DNA from 3 places in the Cellulomonas jepli genome. Region 3 is predicted to be linked to each of the others. Evidence: riboswitches for the same ligand, from Rfam matches in the RefSeq annotation. Region 3 holds a riboswitch; each other region holds the start of a gene.
The links. A riboswitch is a leader RNA that binds a small molecule or an ion and turns the genes downstream of it on or off. The one in region 3 is predicted to bind cyclic di-GMP.

Region 1 (3,671 bases), on a different contig from region 3:
CCGTCGGTCACCCGGAACACGCCCCCGAGCGCCCCGATATCCTCACCCATGAGCAGCACCTTCGGGTCCTGCTCGAGCGCCCGGCGCAGCCCGACGTTGATCGCCTTCGCGAGCGAGATCTTCTGGACGTCGGCGCTCATCGCGCGCTCCCCTCGGCCGCACCGGTCACGAACGACGCCTCGTACCCCTCGAACCAGGCACGCTCGGCGTCGACGACGGCGTGCGGGGTCGCGTACACGTGCTCGAACAGCGTGGACGTCGGCGGTGCGGTGAACCCGTGCACCGTCGCGCGGACGCGCTCGCCCAGCGCCGCCGCCTCCGCGTCGACCGCGTCGAGGAAGTCCTGCGACAGCTCGTCGGTCGCGGTGAGGTGCAGGCGCAGGCGGTCGATCGGGTCGCGCTGGCGCCAGTACTCCTCCTCGGCCGCCGAGCGGTACCGGGTCGGGTCGTCGGACGTCGTGTGCGCGCCCATCCGGTACGTGAACGCCTCGACGAGCGTCGGCCCGCCGCCGGACCGCGCACGCTCGAGCGCCTGGAGGGTCACCGCGTACGACGCGAGCACGTCGTTGCCGTCGACCCGCACGCTCGGCACCCCGAAGCCCTTGCCGCGGTCGGCGATCGGGACGCGCGCCTGGTGCGTCGTCGGCTCCGAGATGGCCCACTGGTTGTTCTGGCAGAACAGCACGAGCGGGGCGTTGTTCACGGCGGCGAACACGAGCGCCTCGTTGACGTCGCCCTGCGCGGTCGCACCGTCGCCGAAGTAGGTGACGACCGCGGTGTCGCGCTCGGGGTCGCCGGTGCCGACCGCGCCGTCGCGCTGCACGCCCATCGCGTACCCGGTCGCGTGCAGCGTGTGCGAGCCGATCACCAGCGTGTACAGGTGGAAGTTGTGCGCCTCGGTGTCCCAGCCGCCGTGGTCGATGCCCCGGAACTGCCGCAGGATGTCCGTCAGGTCGAGGCCCCGCACGTGCGCGACACCGTGCTCGCGGTAGGACGGGAAGACGTAGTCCTGCGGGCGCAGCGCGCGGCCGGAGCCGACCTGCGCGGCCTCCTGGCCGAGGCTCTGGGCCCACAGGCCGAGCTCGCCCTGGCGCTGCAGCGCGGTCGCCTCGGAGTCGAACCGCCGGACGAGGACCATGTCGCGGTACATCCCGCGCAGGTCCTCGGGCGTGACGTGCGCGACGAGGGGGTCGTAGGTCGTGTCGTGGACGCGCGCCCCGGTGGGGGTCAGCAGCTGGACGAGTCCGTCATCCGTCAGAGGGCCGTTCGGGCTCACGCGGTGACTCCTTCGTGCGGGGCGAGACGGGGGCACGAGCGCTGGTCGTAGCAACCTACGTCAGCGTAGGCTACGTAACCGTAGGTTGGCGGGGGACCCCTCGACAACCGTCGCCGTGCCGGTTTGTCGGTATCCCACACCCCGGGGTACCGGCCCGCACAGCGAAGAGGCGGGCACGTGCCACCGGACACCCGGAGCGCGCGCCCGCCTCTTGTGCGTCCACCCACGGCGTGCGCCCGGTCGACGGGTCGTGGGGTCGCCCGCGGCCCGCCGCATGCCGGAGCGCCCTCCCCCGAGACCGTCGATCTCACCCCGCGCGAGACGTGCGTCTCCCCCGGGCGCGCTCACGACACGCCCGCACGCGCCGATGTCTCAGGCGCAGGACCCGCGCACCCGCACCCGGCGCGCGGGCACGGACGACAAAGGCAAACCCGTCGCGAGGCGGGGACGCAAAGCCATGGGACCCCCGCGGTCAGCCAGGCCACCGAACCACGGAGCACACGTGCACATCAGCCCAGCCGGCTCGCCGGCACGTCGACCGCGCGCACCCGGGCGCCGGCCGGCCGACCGCGTCGCCCTCCTCTCGAGCGGCCGGGCACCGGCCCGGCGCGGGCTCCGCGCGCTCACGACGCTCGCGCTGACGACGGCCCTCGTCGCGACGGCACTGACCTCCGCACCCGCGGCGGAGCGCACGGACGGCCGTGGCGCCGTCTCCGCAGCACCCTCGACGGGGCCGACGCCGCGGACCGCCGCACCGGTCGGCGGGCAGGGCACGACGACCGTCGGCGGCCAGGTGGCGCCTGCGGTCGACGGGCCGCTCGACGGGAGGGACCGAGGGCAGGTGCCCGGCGCAGCCGCCGACACCACGCCGCTGCCCCGCACGGTGGCGCCGGCCTGGGGGCCGACGACGGCGGGACGCTCGACGACGGGGACGCCGGCAGGAGCGGTGCTCGCGCCCGCGACGTCCGTCCCGACCTCGCCCGCACCGGCGGCGCGGGCCATCACCGCCGGCTCGACGACGTCCACCGCCAGCGCCGCTGCTGCGCCACGCGTCGCGGACCTCGTGCGCGAGACGGTCCGGCCGGTCGGCGGCCCCGACCCGTCGCTGGTCTCGCTCGAGGGCCGCGCCCGGGTGACCCCGCGGACCGCGGACGTGCTCCGGGCGATCCCGCCGACGAGCTCGGTCCTGCGCCCCACCCCGACCCCGAAGCCGTCGGCGACGCCGTCGGCCACGCCGACGCCGTCGGCCACACCAACGGCCACCCCGACACCCACGCCGACGCGCTCCGCCACGCCCGCGCCGTCGCCCACCACGACCGCCTCGGCGACCCCCGCACCGACGCCCTCCGCGACGGCCACCCCCACGGCCGCCCCGACGGCCGCCCCTACCCCCTCGGCCACCCCGAAGCCGTCGGCGACGCCGTCGGCCACGCCGAAGCCCTCGGCCACACCCACGGCCACCCCCACGGCCACCGCGACCGCCTCGGCCACCCCGACGCCGAAGCCCTCCGCCACACCCACGCCGTCGACGACCCCGAAGCCCTCGACGAGCCCCACGACGACCGCGACCGCCTCAGCCACCCCCACGGCCACCGCGACCCCCTCGGCCACCCCCACGCCGAAGCCCTCCGCCACACCCACGCCGTCGACGACCCCGAAGCCCTCGACGAGCCCCACGACGACCGCGACGCCGACGGCCAGCCCCAGCCCGTCCGCCAACCCGAGCCCGACAGCCAGCCCGAGCCCGTCGGCCAACCCGAGCCCGACCGCGAGCCCGAGCCCGACCGCGAGCCCCACGGCCACCACAGACCCGACAGCCACCCCGAGGCCGACCGCGAGCCCGACCGTGGCCCCGACTCCCTCGCCGTCGCCCACACCCACGCCGACGCCGACCGTCGCGCCGTCCCCCACACCCACGCCTTCCCCCACACCGAGCGCCACGCCCCCGCCGACCCCGACCACACCCCCGGTCCTCACCGCGTCGCAGCAGCTCACGCCGGACCAGGGCCTGCTGTTCGGCGCGTTCGCGGGGACGCGCGACGCACCGGACACCGAGACGGCGATGCGTGACCTGGAGAGCCTCATCGGGCGCAAGCTCGACCTGCACCGCTGGTACTCGATCTGGGACGACCCGATGCCGCCGGTGTCGGTGCGGCAATCCGTGGAGCGTGGTCGCACGCCGGTCCTGTCGATCCTGCCGAAGCTCCGCAACGGCACGAAGCTGCCGTGGGCCGAGGTCGCGAGCGGCGTGCACGACGCGCGGATCCGCGAGCAGGCGGCGGGCGTCCGGTCGCTCGAGGTCCCGCTGTACCTCGTCTTCCACCACGAGCCCGACTACTCGCCCGAGTACGGCTCGCCGGCCGACTACCGCGCGGCGTACCGGCACTACGTCGAG
Region 2 (3,671 bases), on a different contig from region 3:
CGGCCCCGGCTGACCGCCGTTCAGGATCGGCGACTCCTCCGGCTCGACGGCGATGATCTTCACGTCCGGGTTGCGCTCCTTGAGCAGCTGCCCGACGCCCGTGATCGTGCCGCCCGTGCCGATCCCGGCGACGAAGATGTCGACCTTGCCGTCGGTGTCCGCCCAGATCTCCTCGGCGGTCGTCGCGCGGTGGATCGCCGGGTTGGCGGCGTTCGCGAACTGGCGGGCGAGCACGGCGCCCGGGCGCTCCGCGGCGACCTCGTTCGCGCGGTTGACCGCGCCCTTCATGCCCTCCGAGCCGGGGGTGAGGATGAGCTCGGCGCCGTACGCGCGCAGCAGGGCCCGGCGCTCCTTCGACATGGTCTCGGGCATCGTCAGGACGACCTTGTACCCGCGCGCCGCGCCGACGAACGCGAGCGCGATGCCGGTGTTGCCGCTGGTGGCCTCGACGATCGTGCCGCCCGCGGGGAGCTCGCCGGACGCCTCGGCGGCGTCGATGATCGCGACGCCGATGCGGTCCTTGACCGAGCTCGCGGGGTTGTAGAACTCGAGCTTGCCGACCACCGTGGCGCCGGCGCCCTCGGTCAGCTTGTTGATGCGGACCAGCGGGGTGTTGCCGATGAGCTGCGTCGCGTCGTCGTAGATGCGGGCCATGTCGTCCTCGTCTGTGCGGGGCCACGGGGTGCGTGGCGGGGTGGGGGAGGTGGTGCGGGGGACCGGGAGGGCTCCGGCGTCGCGCGCCGCGCGGTGGGCTCGTCGTCGGGCCGGGCAGCAGCGCGCGGGGCTCGCTGCCGGGGACCGCCGAGCGCCGGGGACCACCGGTGCGGCGCGTGGGGCGAGCGCTGGCGCGGGGGGATGTGCCCGTGCGGGCCTCCCGCTGCGAGGGCAGCGGGAGCGGCCAGCGCTCTAGTGACAGCGACAGCAGGCGGCGACCCGGTGGGGCCGGGCGCACGCGGCGTCGCACAGGACCAGGGTGGTGACGCACGCGCGGAGCAGCACGGTCACCTCTCCTCCCGGTCGGTCATGGACGCGCTGACGTTATCGACAACGTCCCCGCGGTGCAAAGCATGCCCGAGGTGCGGGACGTCGTCCGCGCGGACGACCGCGACGCAGCACGGCGACGGGCCGTGGGACGCCGACGACGCACGCGAGCGGTGCGCGGGAAACCCGCGCACCGCTCGCGTGCGTCTGCCGTGCGGACGTCAGAAGCTGCGCTGGACCTTGACCGCCGCGCCGTCCGTGAAGTAGTTGTCGACGTTCGCGATCGTGTGGACGGTCGGAGCGAGGATCGCGCAGCGCGTGTACCCCGTGTCGAGCCGGAACACGTTGTTCTGGATGACCACGCCGGTGCTCGCCGGGCGGCTGCCGTAAGCCATGTTGATGGTGCACTTGCCGCCACCGATCCGGTTGTCCTTGATCGTCAGGCCCGTGATCTGCGAACGGTCCTGCGTCGTCTGGATCGCCGTGGCCTGCGCACCGCGGATGTTGTTCCGCAGGATCCGGATGTTCGACCCGCCCTGGATCTGGATGCTGTCGGCGTGGCTCTCGCCGCCCTTGTGGTTCGGGTCGGAGGCGTAGTACAGGTTGCTGTGCATGTACGAGTCCTCGACGAGGACGTTCGAGCCCGTGATGTGCACCGAGTCGATGACGTTCGCGATCTCCGTGCGGCGGACCGTGAAGTTGTGCCCGATGATGCCCGCGATGTGCGGCGACGCGTCGGCCGCGACGAGCTCGCTGTCCTCGATCGTGAAGGGGTAGAGACCCGCGCCGTTCGTGACGAGGGCGAAGCTGCTGGTGATCGGCCGGCCGCGGACGACCGAGCGCTTGATCGTGACGTTCGGTGCCGTGACCTTGAGGAACCCCCGCACGTCGACCGCGTCGATGACCGCGCCCGGCGTGCTCACCACGAGGTCGCCGGTGATGACGGTCAGGACCGTGCCTGCCGGCACGCCCGTCGTGCTGGCGCTCGCGTTGCTCAGCGTCGGGATGGTGAGCGCGGCGGGTGCGACGCCGGCGCCGGCAGCGGGAGCCGTTGACGCGATCGCTGCGACGACGCTGAGGCCGGCGACGAGGGCGACGGCCCGGCCCCGGCGGCGGAGGGCGCGCTGCGGGGCGCGCTCCGACAGGCTGTCGGTGGGCGCGCTGAAGGTCGAGCGGACTGCATTGAGCACTGGATTCTCCGTCGTTCGGCAGCCTGGCGAACCTCGTGGGTCCCATGGCTTTGCGTCACTGCCTCGCGGCAGCTTTGCCTTTTCGTGGACAGGAGGACCGTATGCGGTCGCGGCTGCCCGCGACAAGAGTCACAGCGCCTGGCAGGCGGGTGAAACAGCGTCGTCCGGGCGGCGGGTCCTCGGTGCCGGTGATAACAGCCGGTGCGGATCAGGGCGATCCCGCAGGTCACGGGCGTGGGAATGCGTGAGAAGGCGTTGTTTTCGACGAGTTCCCGAGTGCGGCGCGGGCGCCCCGGCGGCACGTCCGGGATGTCCGTCCGGGACGGGTTACGAACACGATCGGTGCATTCACGGACGGGTGCACCCGCACGGGTGGCGGGCGTGGTCCTGTGCGTGCGCCCGGGCGCACGCGCAGGACGCTCAGCCCAGCCCGACGGCGTCGAGCCACGCCTCGGCGAGCAGGCCGTGACCGGCGGGCGTGGGGTGCACGCCGTCGTACGCCCAGGCGGCCGGCGTGGTGCGGACGGCCGCCGCGGCGAAGAGCCCGTCGGCCGGCACGAGCGTCGCGCGGAGCTCGGCGGCGAGCCGCCGGACGACCCCGATCCGCGGGTCGAGGTCCTCGCGCCAGCCGTGCTGTGCCTCCTCGACGGGCACGACGAACGGCTCGACGAGGACGAGGCGCGCCCCCAGGCGCTCGCGCGCCGAGTCGAGCATCGCGCGGTAGTCCTCCTCGTACGCGTCGACGGAGGTCGCGCGGCCCGAGTCGTAGCGGCGCCACGTGTCGTTGATCCCGACGAGCACCGAGATCACGGTCGGCTCGAGCGCGAGGGCGTCGGCCTCCCAGCGGTCGCGGAGCTGCCGCGCGGTGTCCCCGCCGATCCCGCGGTTGAGGAAGGTCAGGCCCAGGTCGGGCCGGCGCGCGCCGGCGAGCGCGGCGACGAGCAGCGCGTACCCGTGCCCGAGGCTCGCCGGGTCGCTGCGGTCGCGCCCCCCGTCGGTGATCGAGTCGCCGGTCAGCAGGATGCGGTCGCCCGCCTCGAGAAGCGTCATGCCCCGAACTGCAGCACAGGGGCCCGGATCGGACAAGCCGGTCAGGTGCCGACCACGAGCGAGACCGCGAGCGCCGCCATCACGACCGCGACGAGCCCGTCGAGGACCTGCCAGGCGCGCGGGCGGGCGAAGAGCGGGGCGAGCCGGCCCGCGCCGAACCCGAGGGTGACGAACCAGCCGATGCTCGCGGCGACCGCCCCGGCGGCGAAGGCCCACGGCCGGTCCTGCTGGTGCGCGACCGAGCCGAGGAGCACGACGGTGTCGAGGTACACGTGCGGGTTCAGGAAGGTCAGGGCGGCGCACGTGAGCAGCACGCGGGCACGCCCGCCCGGGGCGTCGTCGGCGGCGGGCTGCAGCGTCGCGGGCCGCAGCGCACGGCGCGCCGCGTTCACCGCGAACCAGCCGAGGAACGCCGCGCCCCCGTACCGCACGGCCGTCATGACGGTCTCG
Region 3 (3,671 bases):
GGTCAGCTCGCCGCGGTCAACAACTCGTTCGGGTTCGGCGGCCACAACGTCGCCCTCGTGGTCACGACGGCCTGACCCCGGCACGCCGTCTCCGGCCACGGCACGACGACGCCCGGCCACCGCTCCCCGTGAGGGCGCGGTGGCCGGGCGTCGTCGTTCGTGCGGCCGTCGCGGCCCGGCCGTCGCCGGCCGCTCAGCCGACCCGGTGCAGCCAGCGCACGGGCGCGCCGGCGCCGGCGTAGCGGAACGGCTCGAGCTCGTCGTCCCACGCCTGCCCGAGCGCGAGGTCCAGCTCGGCGCGCAGGCGTGCCGGGTCCGCCGCGTGCACGAGGGCGGCACGGATGCGGTCCTCGGGCACGACGACGTTGCCGTGCACGTCGGTCTGGGCGTGGAAGATGCCGAGCTCGGGCGTGTGGCTCCAGCGCGAGCCGTCGGTGCCGTGGCTCGACTCCTCGGTCACCTCGTAGCGCAGGTGGGTCCACCCGCGCAGCGCCGAGGCCAGGCGCGCGCCCGTCCCCTGGGCACCCTGCCAGGACAGCTCCGCCCGGTACATCCCCGGCGCCGCAGGCTGCGGCGTCCAGTCCAGGGACACGCGTGTGCCCAGCACGTTGCCTGCCGCCCACTCCATGTGGGGGCAGAGCGCACGTGGCGCTGAGTGCACGAAAAGTACACCGCGGGTGATCGCACCTGCCATGTCGCCCTCCTGACGGCTCGAGGTTCGTCTTCCCCAACGACCTCGTCCCGCAGACGGGAGTGCACCACGGCCTCGCGGCGTGCTGGTGACAGCATGCATGATCCGGCTGGTCGGACGCCAGCGAATCCGGCCCCGCCACCCGGACGTGCAACGGTCCGGGTGGCGATCGGTCATGGTTCGCCCTGAAACGTCGGGATCGCGCGCCGGGACCGCGGGGCGAGACCCGGCCCGCGGTCGTGGCCGTCACCCCGCTCCGGCGCGGGGACCCGCGTCAGAGCTGGTCGCGGATCGCGCGCATCGCCTTCTTGCGCACGGACCGTTCGAGCCGGTCGAGGTAGAGGTACCCGTCGAGGTGGTCCACCTCGTGCTGCAGGCAGCGGGCCATGAGCTCGGTGCCCTCGACGACGACCTCCTTGCCGTCGAGGTCCTCGCCGACGACCCGGGCGTACCAGGCGCGCTTCGTCGGGTACCAGAGGCCGGGCACCGACAGGCAGCCCTCGTCGCCGTCCTGGTAGTCCTCGGACAGCTCCACGATGCGGGGGTTCAGCACGTAGCCGATCTCGTCGTCGATGTTCCACGAGAAGGCGCGGAGCCCGACGCCGATCTGGTTGGCGGCGAGGCCGGCCCGACCCTCGTGGTCGACGGTCTCGAGCAGGTCCGTCACGAGGGAGCGCACCCGGTCGTCGACGGTCGTGATCGGGTCGCAGGGGGTGCGCAGGACCGGGTCGCCGACCGTGCGGATCTCTCTCATCGCCATGCCCACGATTGTTTCATGCGGGGCTGTCCGACTCGGGCACTCCAGCGGTCGGAGGTGTGGACCGCGCAGGCCCGCTGGGAGCCTCCCGCCGCCGTCGGCCCGGCACCCTCGCGCCCTTCGGCTCTGCCGTCCCCGGTGCACCTGCGGCGGGAGAGAAGCGCTGCGCCATTCGAGTGACCGAGGTCACGTGAATTGGACACGTGCACGACAAAAGGCCCGGGGAACATTTCCCCGGGCCTTTCGGCGAGAAGCTGTGCGTGACGCGCGGCCGAGACCTCAGACGTCGGAACGCTGCTGCGGCACGCCCGTGAGGAGCTGGCGGACCTCGTTCTCGTGGAAGCGGCGGTGCCCACCGAGCGTCCGGACCGCCGAGAGCTTGCCGGCCTGCGCCCAGCGCGTGACGGTCTTCGGGTCGACCCGGAACATCGCTGCGACCTCACCCGGGGTGAGCAGAGCGCCCGGCATCGAGGTGGACTCGGAACGGTTGGGGGTGGTGATGGCCATGATGGCAACTCTCCTGTCGTTCGGTAGCTCGGCTGACCCCTGAGGCCCCGTGGCTTTGCGTCCCCACCTTGCGGCGGGTTTGCCGTTTCTCGCTGACGTCCTCAACTATGCATGAACCCGGACAACTTCGCAACAACCCCCCGAGGGTGAAACGAACCACCCTGGGGGCCGATCGGGTGAATCGATGCGCTTCGACGGCGCATATAACATGCCCGGCCGGCCCGTGCATCCTGACCGCCGGGAGAGCTTCGGTTGGGCCGCAGCAGACGAGTGCGTGACGATCCCTCGCCCTCCCGGCGGATTCGTCCTACCCTTGACCCAACGCCCAGGCGCGAGCGGGGCGGGTCGCCAGGTGACCACGGCGGGTGACGGGCGCCTCATCTTGTGCGGGTGAGGCGCCCGAACGCTGTCCGCACCCGAGCGCCGTCGAGACGCGCGTCACGCGTGCCGACCGCTGCGACCGCCACACGTGACCCGACGTCGACCGCACCGACGCCCGACGACCGGTCCGCGCGACCCCCGCCGTGGCCCGTCACGTCGCTCCGCACGGCCCCTGACCTGCGGCTCTCCGCTCAAGTCGCCGCGGCGGGTGCCGATGGTCCTCCCGAGGAGCCCACACGTGGCTCGCAGCCGGAGGAGTCACGTGCCGCACACCTGGACCGTCCTCGCGCTCGCGCGCCACATCGGCGGGTTCTACCACGGTGAGCTCCTGGCGGGGCTGGTGCGGGAGGTCACCGCGCAGGGCGGTCGCGTCGTGGTGGCCCAGACCGCACCGGAGCAGCCCGAGCTCGACGAGACGGTCGTCGGCGAGACCGCGCTGTCCGTGGGCTGGGACGAGGCCGACGCGGTCGTCACGATCGCCCTCAGCGCGAGCGCGGCCTTCCTCGAGCGGATGCTCGTGCTCGGCAAGCCCGTCGTGCTCACGAGCCAGCGGGTCGACGGCGTCGAGGCGCCCGTCGCGCTGCCCGACAACCACGGCGGCATCCACGCCGCCGTCGAGCACCTGCGCGCGCACGGCCACACCCGGATCGGCTTCGTCGGCGACCTCCGGCAGTACGACTACCAGGAGCGCCACGTCGCGTACCGCGACGCGCTCGCCGCGCACGGGCTCATCCCGCGCGAGGAGCTGCTCGTCGTGGCGCGGGACTGGTCGGAGGCCGCGGGCGTGGACGCCGCCCGGGAGCTGCTCGCCCGTCCCGAGCGGCCCGACGCGGTGGTCACCGCGTCCGGGCACAACGCCATCGGGCTCGTCCGCGGGCTCGCCGCCGCGGGCGTGCGCGTGCCCGAGGACGTCGCGGTCCTCGCCTTCGACAACGTCGAGCACGGCGCCTGGGCGACGCCGAGCCTGTCGAGCGTGCACCAACGGTTCGACGAGGTGGGCGCGCTGGCCGGCTCGCTCGTCATGCGCGCCCTGCGCGGCGAGCACGTGCCCGCGGGCAGCCACGTCGCCGCGGCCACCGTCGTCGTCCCCCGCGGCTCGTGCGGGTGCCGCGACGACGTGCTCACCAGCCGACCCGCGCCCGCGTCCCGGCTCGCCGGCGTGCCCGTGCAGCCGGGCGACCTCCACCGCACCCTGTCGACCCTGCTCGCCGGGCGGCATCCGGGCACCGTCGCCCCCGACGCGACCGCCGCGCTCGCCGACGAGCTCGAGCGCCTCCTGCAGCGCGGCGACGACCTCACCGAGACGGACCTCGACGGTCTGCTCGCGCTGATGCG

Region 1: linked by a shared signal. The riboswitch ahead of AB6N24_RS20935 (PKD domain-containing protein) and the one ahead of AB6N24_RS11010 (BldC family transcriptional regulator) in region 3 are both predicted to bind cyclic di-GMP.
Region 2: linked by a shared signal. The riboswitch ahead of AB6N24_RS01375 (right-handed parallel beta-helix repeat-containing protein) and the one ahead of AB6N24_RS11010 (BldC family transcriptional regulator) in region 3 are both predicted to bind cyclic di-GMP.

What each region holds. Positions count from the first base shown of each region.
Region 1 covers NZ_JBFTER010000130.1:7,400-11,070, reverse strand. Annotated here, with positions in the region: gene AB6N24_RS20945 (alpha-ketoacid dehydrogenase subunit beta) at 1-140, opposite strand, end outside; gene pdhA (pyruvate dehydrogenase (acetyl-transferring) E1 component subunit alpha) at 137-1,276, opposite strand; cyclic di-GMP riboswitch class I at 1,691-1,765, shown strand; gene AB6N24_RS20935 (PKD domain-containing protein) at 1,779-3,671, shown strand, end outside.
Region 2 covers NZ_JBFTER010000003.1:44,770-48,440, reverse strand. Annotated here, with positions in the region: gene cysK (cysteine synthase A) at 1-654, opposite strand, end outside; gene AB6N24_RS01375 (right-handed parallel beta-helix repeat-containing protein) at 1,203-2,171, opposite strand; cyclic di-GMP riboswitch class I at 2,186-2,260, opposite strand; gene AB6N24_RS01370 (SGNH/GDSL hydrolase family protein) at 2,592-3,221, opposite strand; gene AB6N24_RS01365 (LysE/ArgO family amino acid transporter) at 3,263-3,671, opposite strand, start outside.
Region 3 covers NZ_JBFTER010000039.1:7,834-11,504, reverse strand. Annotated here, with positions in the region: gene fabF (beta-ketoacyl-ACP synthase II) at 1-75, shown strand, start outside; gene AB6N24_RS11020 (DUF3145 domain-containing protein) at 194-694, opposite strand; gene def (peptide deformylase) at 966-1,451, opposite strand; gene AB6N24_RS11010 (BldC family transcriptional regulator) at 1,728-1,916, opposite strand; cyclic di-GMP riboswitch class I at 1,975-2,049, opposite strand; gene AB6N24_RS11005 (EAL domain-containing protein) at 2,599-3,671, shown strand, end outside.